Regions from separate parts of the Bacillus sp. 1A genome, predicted to be linked through region 1. Evidence: riboswitches for the same ligand, from Rfam matches in the RefSeq annotation. Region 1 holds a riboswitch; the other holds the start of a gene.
What was found. A riboswitch is a leader RNA that binds a small molecule or an ion and turns the genes downstream of it on or off. The one in region 1 is predicted to bind thiamine pyrophosphate.
Positions count from the first base shown of each region.

Region 2: linked by a shared signal. The riboswitch ahead of ACUN0F_RS08800 (energy-coupled thiamine transporter ThiT) and the one ahead of ACUN0F_RS31515 (MTH1187 family thiamine-binding protein) in region 1 are both predicted to bind thiamine pyrophosphate.

Region 1 covers NZ_JBQYLZ010000001.1:6,150,683-6,156,705, forward strand. Annotated here, with positions in the region: gene ACUN0F_RS31495 (ABC-F family ATP-binding cassette domain-containing protein) at 1-1,010, opposite strand, end outside; gene ACUN0F_RS31500 (ABC transporter ATP-binding protein) at 1,406-2,155, opposite strand; gene ACUN0F_RS31505 (ABC transporter substrate-binding protein) at 2,152-3,150, opposite strand; gene ACUN0F_RS31510 (ABC transporter permease) at 3,147-3,920, opposite strand; gene ACUN0F_RS31515 (MTH1187 family thiamine-binding protein) at 3,892-4,212, opposite strand; TPP riboswitch at 4,313-4,414, opposite strand; gene ACUN0F_RS31520 (methyl-accepting chemotaxis protein) at 4,476-6,023, opposite strand, start outside.
Region 2 covers NZ_JBQYLZ010000001.1:1,742,679-1,748,701, reverse strand. Annotated here, with positions in the region: gene feoB (ferrous iron transport protein B) at 1-734, opposite strand, end outside; gene ACUN0F_RS08805 (FeoA family protein) at 731-958, opposite strand; TPP riboswitch at 1,154-1,255, shown strand; gene ACUN0F_RS08800 (energy-coupled thiamine transporter ThiT) at 1,342-2,013, shown strand; gene ACUN0F_RS08795 (sensor histidine kinase) at 2,234-4,087, opposite strand; gene ACUN0F_RS08790 (response regulator transcription factor) at 4,084-4,773, opposite strand; gene ACUN0F_RS08785 (class D sortase) at 4,813-5,433, opposite strand; gene ACUN0F_RS08780 (LPXTG cell wall anchor domain-containing protein) at 5,523-6,011, opposite strand.

The DNA.
Region 1 (6,023 bases):
GGACATAACGGAGAACTATATCCTATCCTTAGTTTTTCAGCCTGTAATATGCGACTAACTGGCTCCTCATAAACATTGAAATCAAAACGGGATCGAGGTACATGATTAACCTTTTCAACCCTTTGCATTTTCTCCAATACTTTCTCTCGACTTTTGGCCTGTTTCGCTTTTCGAATTTTATTTTTTTGAATAAATGTTTCTAACTGAGCAATTTCTTTTTGCTGTTTCGCATGCGCCGATTGTAATTGTTTCCTTTGCAATTGATAGCTTTGCACAAATTTTTCATAATTTCCTACGTATCGCTTCACTTTCCGTTCTTCTAGATGATAAATAACATTCGTAATACTGTTCAAAAATACTTCGTCATGCGAAATGATCACATAAGCTTTTTCATACAGTCTCAAATACGATTGCAACCATTCTATATGGGCTGTATCTAAATAATTTGTTGGCTCATCTAGCAATAAAACATCAGCTTTTTCTAAAAGAAGCTCCCCAAGTAATAACTTTGTTCGCTGTCCTCCACTTAACTTTGAAACATCCTTTTTCAACCCTATTTCAAATAAACCTAAACCGATTGCTACTTCTTCAATTTCTGTATGAATTTGATAGAAATTAGAGCTTTCCAATATAGTTTGTAATTCTCCATACTTTACTAACAGTTTTTCTACTTCTCCTGCTCCATTCATTTCTTCAGCAATTTTTAACATTTCGCATTCAATCCCATACAAATTAGAAAATGCACTTTGTAAGTATCCTTCAATTGTTATCCCCTCTTGTAAATCCATATGCTGCTGTAAAAAACCTACCTTCACATGTGGAAACCATTCAATATTTCCGTCATCATGTATAAGTTCTCCTGTTAAAATCCTTAACAATGTTGATTTTCCAATTCCATTTTTCCCAACTAACCCAACATGCTCGCCCTTTAATAGTCGAAAACAAGCATTATATAAAATGGTTTTCTCACCATACGAATGACTTAAATTTTCTACTGTTAATATACTCATTTTTTTCTCTCCTCTACTTATGATTCATAAGCTAAATAGAGAGCAACAGTAAAAAGCCTTATTTAATTGTGCATATAAAAAATGGGTAAGGTGAATACACCTTACCCATTACATATTATCGTAAAAAAGGATTAAGGTTCTTTACCTGCTGTCTTCAATTTAGCTTAATTGTTAAAAATGGGCAGACTTCTCCCATATCAAGCTAAAACCATTTGAAGAACAGTTGATAAAGTCATTTTATCCTTTCACTCCTTTAACATTTGTTATATTAAGAGTATAAACTACTCTGTTATATTCTATTCTCTATTTTTTCTTTTGTTCCTTCTCATTCTTTTCATGTTCTATAAAAAAAAGCTCTTACCAGCGATTATATTTAAATCTGGTAAGAGCTTTTTCTATTTTTTCATATAAGGAGCTAATACTCTCAGAATTTCTTCCTTATCCTTCTTTAACTCAAGTGATGTTAACATATCCATCGTTCTTGGTCTAGGTAATTTCACTTGTACCTCTCCAACTATTGATGCTGGTCTTTGAGATAAAATAAATACGCGATCCGAAAGTAAGATTGCCTCATCTAAGTCATGTGTAACCATAACGATTGTTTGCTTCTCTTGGTGCCAAGAGTTTAAAAGCCAACTATGTACTTCCATTTTTGTAAAGGCATCTAATTTTCCAAAAGGCTCATCAAGTAGCATAATTGGCTTTTCACATAAATATGTGCGCAGAAAACTAATCCTTTGACGCATACCACCAGACAATTCATCTGGATAATGGTCTGCATATTCATCTAGCTGAAACTGCTTTAATGCTTCCATTCCTTCTGTTAGCCTTTGTTTTTTCGGTTTACCTTCAATTTCCAATGGCAACACTATATTTTGCAAAGCTGATCGCCACGGTAGTAATAAATCTTGTTGCGGCATATAACTTATAACATCTTGCTCTTGTACGTGCGTATCCTTATACGTTACATTCCCACTTGTTGGTTTTTCAACATTTGCAATCATATTTAATAATGTGCTTTTCCCGCAACCACTCGGTCCTACAAAGGAAACGAACTCTCCCTCTCGTATAGAAGCACTAATATTTGCTAATACATTCTTTCCATCAAAAGCTTTTACAATCTCTTTTATTTGTAATCCACTCATTTTTCACTTGGAAGGAACTCATTTGTAAAGGCATCTTTCACATCAATTTTCTTCTTAATAACTTTGTTATCATATAAGAAATTCATGTAATTCGTCCAAACTTCTTCCTTCTGTACTCCCCACGCTTTTGCATCATCTTGATACTTCGTACTTAACCATTTTTGACTTTCTTGTACTAATTCTTTATTCACATCTGGAACTGCTTTAATTAAAATATCAGCAGCTTCTTTCGGTTCTTTAATTGCAAAATTATAACCTTCTGTCGTTGCACTCATAAACTTTTTCACAAAGTCTTTATCTTGCTTCGTATGTTTTTCACTCGTAATAATAACAGGACTATAGAAATCAAGCGCTGGGTCTAAGTCTTTCACCATAATCGTATGTAACTCTTTTCCTTGGCGCTTCGCTTCAATTCCATCCCATCCGTAATATATCCATTCAAAGTCTGCATCACGACCGATTGATTTAAAGAAATCTGTTTGTCCTAAGATGATTTTTTCAACTTTATTAAAATCAGCTTGATGCTTCTCCATGATTGTCTTCAACGTTGCTTCTTCTGCTGGTCCTCCCCAGCCGCCGTAACGTTTACCTTCAAAATCTTTTGGTGACGTCATATTATCTTTTTTAAGTGATGCAAAAGCTGAAGTGTTATGTTGAATGATTGCCCCTACAGATACAACAGGAATACCTTCCACACGAGCCAACGTTACATTTTCTTGTGCGCTTATTGCGAAGTCAGCTTTTCCGGAAGCTATCATTTGCTCCGCTGTCACATTATCACCTGGCTGAATAATTTCTACATCTAATCCTTGCTTTTTATAATAATCTTTCGCTTGCGCTACATATAGGCCAGTATGATTCGTATTCGGAAACCAATCTAATACTACTTTTACTTTTTGATCTTTACTTGCACTTTCTTCTTTCTTCGCCGGATTACATCCAGCCACACCTACTGCTAATAAGGCAGCCAACATAACTTTTAAACCTTTTTTCATTTTCTGCCGTCCTTTCTATATATCCATGGTGCTGTTATTCTTGCCATAAACTCCACGATAAAATACAGACATAATGTCACCATAACAATAATTGCTGCCACACCAAATACTCGGGCTGTTAAAAAGGATTTTGTAGCCCTTGTAAGCATAACCCCTAATCCTTCGCTTGCACCGAGCCATTCCCCAATAATTGCTCCCATTACGCTATATGTAACTGCAATTTTTAAACCTGAGAAAAAGTATGGCAGCACTGCTGGAAACTTTACTTTCTGGTAAACTTGCCATTTCGTTGCCTTCATCGTTTGCAACAACTTCAACATATTTTTATCTACCGTTTGAAAACCTTCTAAAATGCTAAGCGCAATCGGGAAGAAACAAACGAGTATTACTACCATTACTTTCGGTAGCATTCCATATCCAAACCAAATAATAAATAACGGTGCAAGTACAACGATTGGAATCGTTTGCGAAATAACAAGCAACGGATTTATTAAAATACGAAATAAAGGGATAACATCCATAATAATTGCAATACTTGTCCCAATTAAAATCGCAAAAAACAGTCCGATTAGAACCTCTTGTAACGTTTGCATCGTATTCGGTAATAGTAAATCTTTCATTCCAATTAATTCTTGAACAATGGCAGAAGGCTTCGGTAAAATCCACGGTTCAATTTTAAATAATGAAACAGATCCTTCCCATATCGCTATGAGAAGGATAAGCCAAATTGTTGTAATTATTTTAGATTGCTTCTGGTTTTGCATATTCATCACGGTACTTCCAAACCTTTTCATCTATCGTTACACCAGTGCTTGGACGATAATGGATTTTAATAGAAGTAATCACTTCTTCTGCTCCAGCATCCACACAAGCTTGTTGCGCACGTTTAATGATATCAAGAAGTACATCTAATTCTCCTTCCAGCGTTGTTTCCATTGCCCCTACTTCATAACGAACTCCCGATTGTTGTACAACCTCAATTGCTTTATCAACAACAGAATACACATCTTTGTTCTTCGCTTGTGGTACTACTGAAAATGAAATTGTAACTTGTTGTGACATAGTAAAATCCCCCTTATAAAATGAAATATTAAAACAAGAAAAGGCTTTCCTACTGCGTAGGAAAGCCTTGTATGCAAGTTATTATAGAATAACATATGCTACATCACTTTAAGTAACTCCCTACGCTGGCATTATCCAGATCAGGTTGAGGGTCGATGTTTGTTTACATCCTCTCAGCCAATTGGCTCCCCGGTCCTTAATTCGTTTTCATTGTAGCATGATTTATTTTATTGAACAAACAAAAGCACGTATAATCATTTCATTTAACTTTTGAATTCCCCTATTAACTCTTGTAACTCCTGTGAAAGCCAGCTTAAAGAACTAGCTAATTCAGCAATATCTTGTACAGACATTTCCTGTTCTTTCATACTTTCTTCAATATTATTACTACTATTTGCATACTTATTTGCAATAAGTGATAGTTCATTTACAACACGAACAATATTTTGGCTATTTTGCAATATATCACTTGAATTTCTAGAAACAACTCTAACTTGATTTGTAACAGATTGTGCTGATTTTGAAATTTTTTCAAAGAAAGCACCACTACTTTGAAAAAGTTTAATTCCGGATTCTACTTCTTTTGAAGCTTTTTGTATTGAAACAACAGCTTCTTCCGTTTCAACTTGTGTTTCCCCTATTAATTTCGCTATATCTTTTGCTGATGCTTCCGTCTGCTCTGCTAATTTTCGCACTTCATCAGCAACAACGGCAAATCCCTTTCCGGTTGCCTCAGCACGTGAAGCTTCAATAGAAGCATTTAAAGCTAGCGAATTCGTTTGATTTGAAATACCTGTAATTACATTTACAATATCACTAATTTCTTTTGATCTTGTTTCCAAAGAATGAATGATAGAAGATAAATCTTGTACTGCATTTTGTATTATGTTCATTTGATTAATCGTCTGTTCAATAACACCATTTCCTTTTACTGAATGATGCTTCGTACCTTCAGACTCTTTCGCCATTTGTTTTGCAATATTAGTTATCTCTTCCATCCTATCTTCCATTTCATATACAATACCTAAATACTTTGGTACTGAAGTTTCTTGTGATTGAACGCCAGCCCTTAACTCAACTATAGAACTTACGATTCCTTGGACTGCCATGCTATTCTCTTTCGTACTCACTGACAATTCTTGCGAAGATGAGGAAACCTGTTCTGCTGCCTGCTTCACTTTATCTATAATTCCTTTAAACTTCTCAATGGTATTATTAAAATACGCATTAATAATACCAATATCATCTGGTCTTTCCTCTAATTTAATACTTAAATCACCTTTACCGACTCTGCGCAATCCTTCACGTAAATCCCGCAATGGAGCAAGTGCGTTACGCACAATTAAGAATTGAATAAAAGTTGCAATTAAAACAGAAATACAAATAAACATTAAACCTTGTATAATGAACTTTTCTTTTGTACTAGGAACAATAGAAGCATCTACATCAGCTGCAACAAGTGCCACAATGTTACCTTCTCCATCTTTAATAGGCTCTAATATCGTTACCCATGTTCCTAATACGTCTTCATATACTTCTGTCATGTTTGCTTTTTTTGTGCTCATTACTTTATCATATGCTTTCATCCAAAGGTCTGGTTGTTTATAATATTCTCCCGGCCTTACTTCAACAACATTTGCTAAACCTGTAGATAAATCAATGATTTGTAGCTCACCTTTTTCATTTTTTTTCGCTCCAACAATATAGGTTTGTCCAACACTGTTCAATTCTTCCGTTGATTCATCTAATTTCTCTGTTAACTTCTCTCTCTTTTCTCTTTCTGCCGTTGGGTCTTTTGCAACATCTCTCAA
Region 2 (6,023 bases), 4.4 Mb from region 1:
GCTTCACGAGTTTTGTAAATATGCTCTTCCAACGTACAATCAAGTTTTCCTTCTAAGCGAGATCGAATGGCTACAAGTTCCTTATAAATTGGTAATGCTTTCATTTCTTTTTCTACTACTTCGTTATTACTTAAAAATTGAAGAGCTAACCATCTCGGATGCTCGTAATTCGCTTTCTCTAAAAGAGAAATTACCTCTCCAATTCCTTCATCCATTTGTAAACCATATGAAATAATGAATGGCTTTTTCTCACTTTTGTCATTTTCTTTAAGAGTAGCAAGTAGTTCTTCACAGCCTTTTCCACTTCTTGCAACGACAGGAACGACTGTTACACCTAATAGCTCTGATAATCGTTTTACATCAATTACAATGCCTCGTTGCTTTGCCACATCGACCATATTTAAACCAATTGAAACTGGCTTACCAAATTCAAGTAACTGCAACGTTAAATGCATATTTCGTTCAAATTGCGAAGAATCCACAATATTTAACATATGATGAAATTCGTCTGTTAGTAGAAAATTCGTAACGACACCTTCATCACGCGAAACTGGATTTAAATCATAAACACCTGGTAAATCAATTAATGTTCCTTGCTTATCTTTTAATTTACCAACCTTCTTTTCTACTGTTACACCGCTCCAGTTTCCTACATATTCATAAGAACCAGTAAGTGCATTAAATAATGATGTCTTCCCTGTATTCGGATTCCCTAGCAAAGCTACCTTATTCACGCTAATTCCACCTTTATCATTTTCGCGTCACAATGACGAATACTAATTAACTGTCCACGACACTCCAATGTACAAGGACCTTTAAACATCGCTTTCTGTTTCAGGCGAAGTTCGCTTCCTTCAGCAAGACCGAAAGCAGCTAGTCTACGCTTTAATAGCTGATCTAAAGACTGAATACTTTTTACTAACACTTTCTCTCCAATTTTAATATCTACTAAGCTCATAACCTTCCCCCTCAGAAGAGAATGATAATTATTTTCAAAAAAATTATACCACACCCAATTTCTCTTGTACTATACCCTTTTGCTTCATATTTATTAACATTTCGCTACAATTCTATTTCAATTATTGTCATACTGTATTCGTTTGCCATTCTCATCCATTTCGCTTACAATAAAACAGTAGCAAATAAAGAATCTCGTTATCACTGGGGGAGCCATGCCGCTGAGAGGGAACACTTCGTTCCGACCCTTCGAACCTGTTAGTTAATGCTAACGCAGGGATTGTGCAAACGTCCGAAATACATACCTCATTTTTATTTACGTATTTCGTATCCTCCTATGATATCTATTCTTTTTTGTACAACTTGGATTTAGGGGGAGACAACATGCGTAACACCAATTTACAAGCGATGATCGAATCTGCAATTCTTGCAGCCTTCGCCTTGGTCATCGACATTTTACCACTTTCAATCAAAATATCAGCAACAGGTGGTTCCATTTCATTTGCTATGATTCCCATTTTTATTATCGCATACCGCTGGGGCTTCAAAATGGCTTTCTTAGGAGGCTTAATTTGGGGATTATTACAAATTGTCGTAGGCGATGCCATTATCGTCACACCAATTCAAGTACTAATTGAATACTTTGTTGCTTTCGCATTCATTGGATTTGCTGGGTTATTCTATCGTCCAATTCAAAAAGCACTTTTAACTTCCAATGATAATAGCGAAGAGCAATCAAATTTAGGTAGCCGTAAAGACAAACCTTCATCAAAACCAAACCAAGGAAAGAAAGTAATTGGATACATTATCGTCGCTACTTTTATCGGTAGTCTAGCTCGTTACTTCTGTCACTTTATCGCTGGTATCATTTTCTGGGGACAATATGCACCAAAAGGCCAATCGGCTTTCCTATATTCTTTAATATTTAACGGTAGTACAATGATTGGTTCCTATATTCTATGTACCGTTTTACTTATATTTTTATTTATCACTTCACCACGTTTATTCAAGAGCATTAGTGCTTATCAAATGAATTCACAAAAAAAAGGCGCTTAACTAGCGCCTTTTTTTATATCAAAATTCTCAGTGAGTAATATCAATAATAAATACAATAAATGCACAAAGAAAAATAAATACCATCAAACCTAGTAAATTGCTATTCACGGCTAATCTACTCCTTACATAACCTCATTTTCTAATCAGATTATATCGCTTAAAAATAAAGATTAGGTAAAGATAATATGAAAATAAATTAAAAAAGCGTAGATTACATTGTCTACGCTTTTTTCGGTAAATAGAAGTAAAATAATACACCATCTTCTGTATTTTCTGCCCCATATTCAGCATCGTGCAGTTCTAAAATATTTTTAGAAATAGCAAGCCCAAGCCCCGTCCCGCCTTGTGAACGATGACGTGCTGCATCCACGCGATAAAAACGGTCCCAAATTTTATCTAATTGCTCTTCTTCAATGTGAGTACCTTTATTTTCAATACACACTTTTATACGATCCTTCTCATCTATTGTAGAAATAATAATATCCTCTGTATTCGGTGTATAACGTATGGCATTCGTAATGAAGTTCACGATTACTTGTTCAATCCGACTTTGATTTGCGACTACTTCAAATGAACATATATTTTTATGCACATGAAGTTCTTTTTTCTCTATGTCCACATAAAGGTGTTCACATATATCTTCAATTACTGTATCAATATAAAATACATCCTTTTTCATTTTATATGTACCTGACTCAAATTTAGCTAACTCCAGCATATCCAAAATTAAAGTATCCATTTTATCTACTTCTCGTTCCATTGCCTGAAAATAGTATTCTTTTTTATGCTCAGCTACTCCATCTTTTAAAATAGAAATACAGCTTTTCATAATACTCAGTGGCGTTTTTAATTCATGCGAAACACCAGAAATGAATTCTTTCCTCGTATTTTCTAACTTTCTTTCTTTTTCAATGTCTTGTTCTAGCTGTCCAATATGCGAATGGAGCTTATTAGATAATACATTAATATTTTTCGATAAATCACCAATTTCATCTTTTGAAGTAATCGGTATTTGTTCTGTGAAATCTAAATGTGCTATTTTCTTCGTTGTATCATTTATTTTTAATAACGGCTTTGCAATTTGTTTAGAGTAATAGAACGAAGCTAGAAAAATGAGAACGACTACAAACGCAATGATGTAAATGTAGTAATCTTGCACCATTTGTACAGCTTCATCTACAGGCTGTAAAGAAGCCATCGCATATATATAAGTTACTGATCCATCTTTTTCTTTTGTTGGCTTGATTAATAATTTATATTTAATATCATTTTTTTCATAGTCCATTGTTTGTATTGCATATTTTATGTGCTTGCTCTCTTTTAATAATAAATTAGTTTGAAATTCTTTTATGTTATCTAAGAAGATGCTATTTTTATAAATTGGATTTATAGGACCTGTTACATCAGGAAGCTGAACTTTCGTAACACGCCCACTTATGTAAGCATCTAATTCTTGAGCAGATTCTTCCTGGACAGCTGGTTTCTTTTCCTTAGCAAGTTGTTCCCCGGCTGCTTTCTTTTTCTCTTGATCTAATTTACTCATCTTCTCCTTAAATGCTTTTTCTAACGGTTTATTCGATCCATTTAAATTCTCCTTAGATAGAGAGAAAGAAAATGGAATAAAACGATCTTCTTTTTTCACTCCAGAAAAATAAATTTCTTGGCCTAAAAACTGATTTGATGGTTTATTATCAATCTCCTCTATATTGACGAGATTGTATAAAGGAATTTTGAATATTTGTTGTCCAAAGCTCTTTTGTTGCCTACGATCTATCGTTACTTCAAAATAAAAATCATCCGCATGTTTTAAATTCCCATTCTGATCTAACGTTGTAATCCACGTATTATTTTCTCTTAAAAAGTCTTGCTCCAGCTTCTGAATTCCTTCTGCACTTCCTGCATAATTCAAATAATTCTTCTCAAAGGAATTTAAATTCACTTTAATATCTTCTACTTTTCGATTCGCATAATATTGTTTAAAAAATATCGTTTGTCCAATAAATATCGTCGCTAAAATTAACATACATAATGCTGTTGTGAGGGCAAATAATTTTAGTACAATCCCCTTTCTCATACATTCCCCTCAAATTTATAACCGGTTCGCACTACAGTTGTAATGTACTTTGCTTTCTCTCCTAATTTACTTCGCAAGTTACGAATATGACTATTCACTGTGCGATCGTCACCAGCAAATTCATATCCCCAAATTCTTGAAATGAGTTGCTCTCGCGTTAAAACAATCCCTTGATTTTTCATGAAATAAGCTAATATTTCAAATTCAGTATGTGTTAAATTAATGTCTGTCCTATCTACCGTAACAGTGCGCGATGGGAAGTGGACGTGAATACCGTGGATGGATAATGTATCATCTTCATTCTCTAGAAGTTGCTTCGTTACTTTTCTACTTTCTAACAGCCTTTTCGCTCTTGCTAATAAAATTGGTGGGCTATACGGCTTCGTCACATAGTCATCTGCCCCAAGTTCAAATCCAAGTAACGTATCATCTTCATCTACACGTGCCGTCAGCATAATAATAGGAACCTCAGATGTTTTACGAATTCTTCGGCAGACAGACCATCCATCAAGTTCCGGCAACATAATATCTAAAATAACTAAATCAACCTCTTCTTCCTCAAATACAACTAAAGCTTCTTTCCCATCTCTTGCTTCAAACACCACATATTGCTCGCTCAAAAAATAATCTTTTAATATTTCACGCAAAATATCTTCATCTTCCACAATTAAAATGTTTTTTGACATGACTTATGTATCCCCCTTCCGCTTTCAGAAACTATCACTTCATTTTGAATAACTAGCCGTTAACTTCGCCTCGATAATATATCTATCTGGTGCATCCCCTATATAATCAAATGGATAGCAAGTCGTTAGTGTTAATATCGGTTCTTCTTTTTTTATAATAACAGTACGATCATCTGCATGGGTAATCCATATCTTTTGAATTTCGTATGTGTAAGTTTTATTATCATACTCTAAAACGAGAGTGTCTTTTTCTTTTAACTCTCCTAAATCTGTAAATACAGTATCCCGGTGTCCACTCAGTACAGTATGTCCCCCTCCAGATGGCGTTGTCGTTAAATCACTAACGAACATTCCAACTCCTTTCTTCAACGTTGCATCATCCGCTCCCCAGTATATAGAAAACTTCTTCTTTATTTTCGGTATATTTAACAGTGCAACCTTTTCTCCTTCTTTATGTTCTGTTTGAGAAGAAGGTACTTGGGAAGTTACAGGTGTTTCGTAAGAAAGTTGATTATGTTGTATATTGTTAAGGCTCTTTATTTCTTCTTTCGTTAATTGCCCGGCAGAACTTTTTCCTTTATACCATTCCATAGCGTAATATGATCCCATGAATAGTCCTATGGCCATCAATATGATACCGATATAATTGAGTAACTTCATGTTTCATCCCTCCATGCCAAAAATGGTAGGAATAACCTACCATTTTTAATATATGAAATTATTCCATTCTTTATAGGACAATATTTTATTTACGCCTTAACTTTATTGCGACGATTCAAACCAAATAATGTACCTATCGCTACAAGACATGCGCTTAGTGCCATCATTGCTACATTATTGGATGCTGTGTTTGGTAATTTTTCACCTTGTACAGCTGGCTTCGCTACTTCTTTTTTTACCGCACCATTTTTTTGTTGTACTTGTGCTGCTTCTTTTTTTGCCATATCATTTTTCAACTGTTCTTGTGCTGCTATCTTTTTCTCTTCTTCACTCTTTTGCGTGGCTTTTATCGCTTCCTCTTTTTTAGCCATATCACTTTTTTCTTGTACTTGTGCCGCTTGCTTTTTCTCTATATCATTTTTTTGCTGTTCCTTAATTGCTTCTTCTTTTTTAACTTTATCTTGCTGCAATTGCGCTGCTTCTTCCTTTGTTAATGTTCCAGTAGATGCACTCGCTACTGAAGAATATCCTACTGTTAAAAGTGCCATTGCACAAATTGGTAATAGTTTCTTTTTCATTTTATTTCTCTC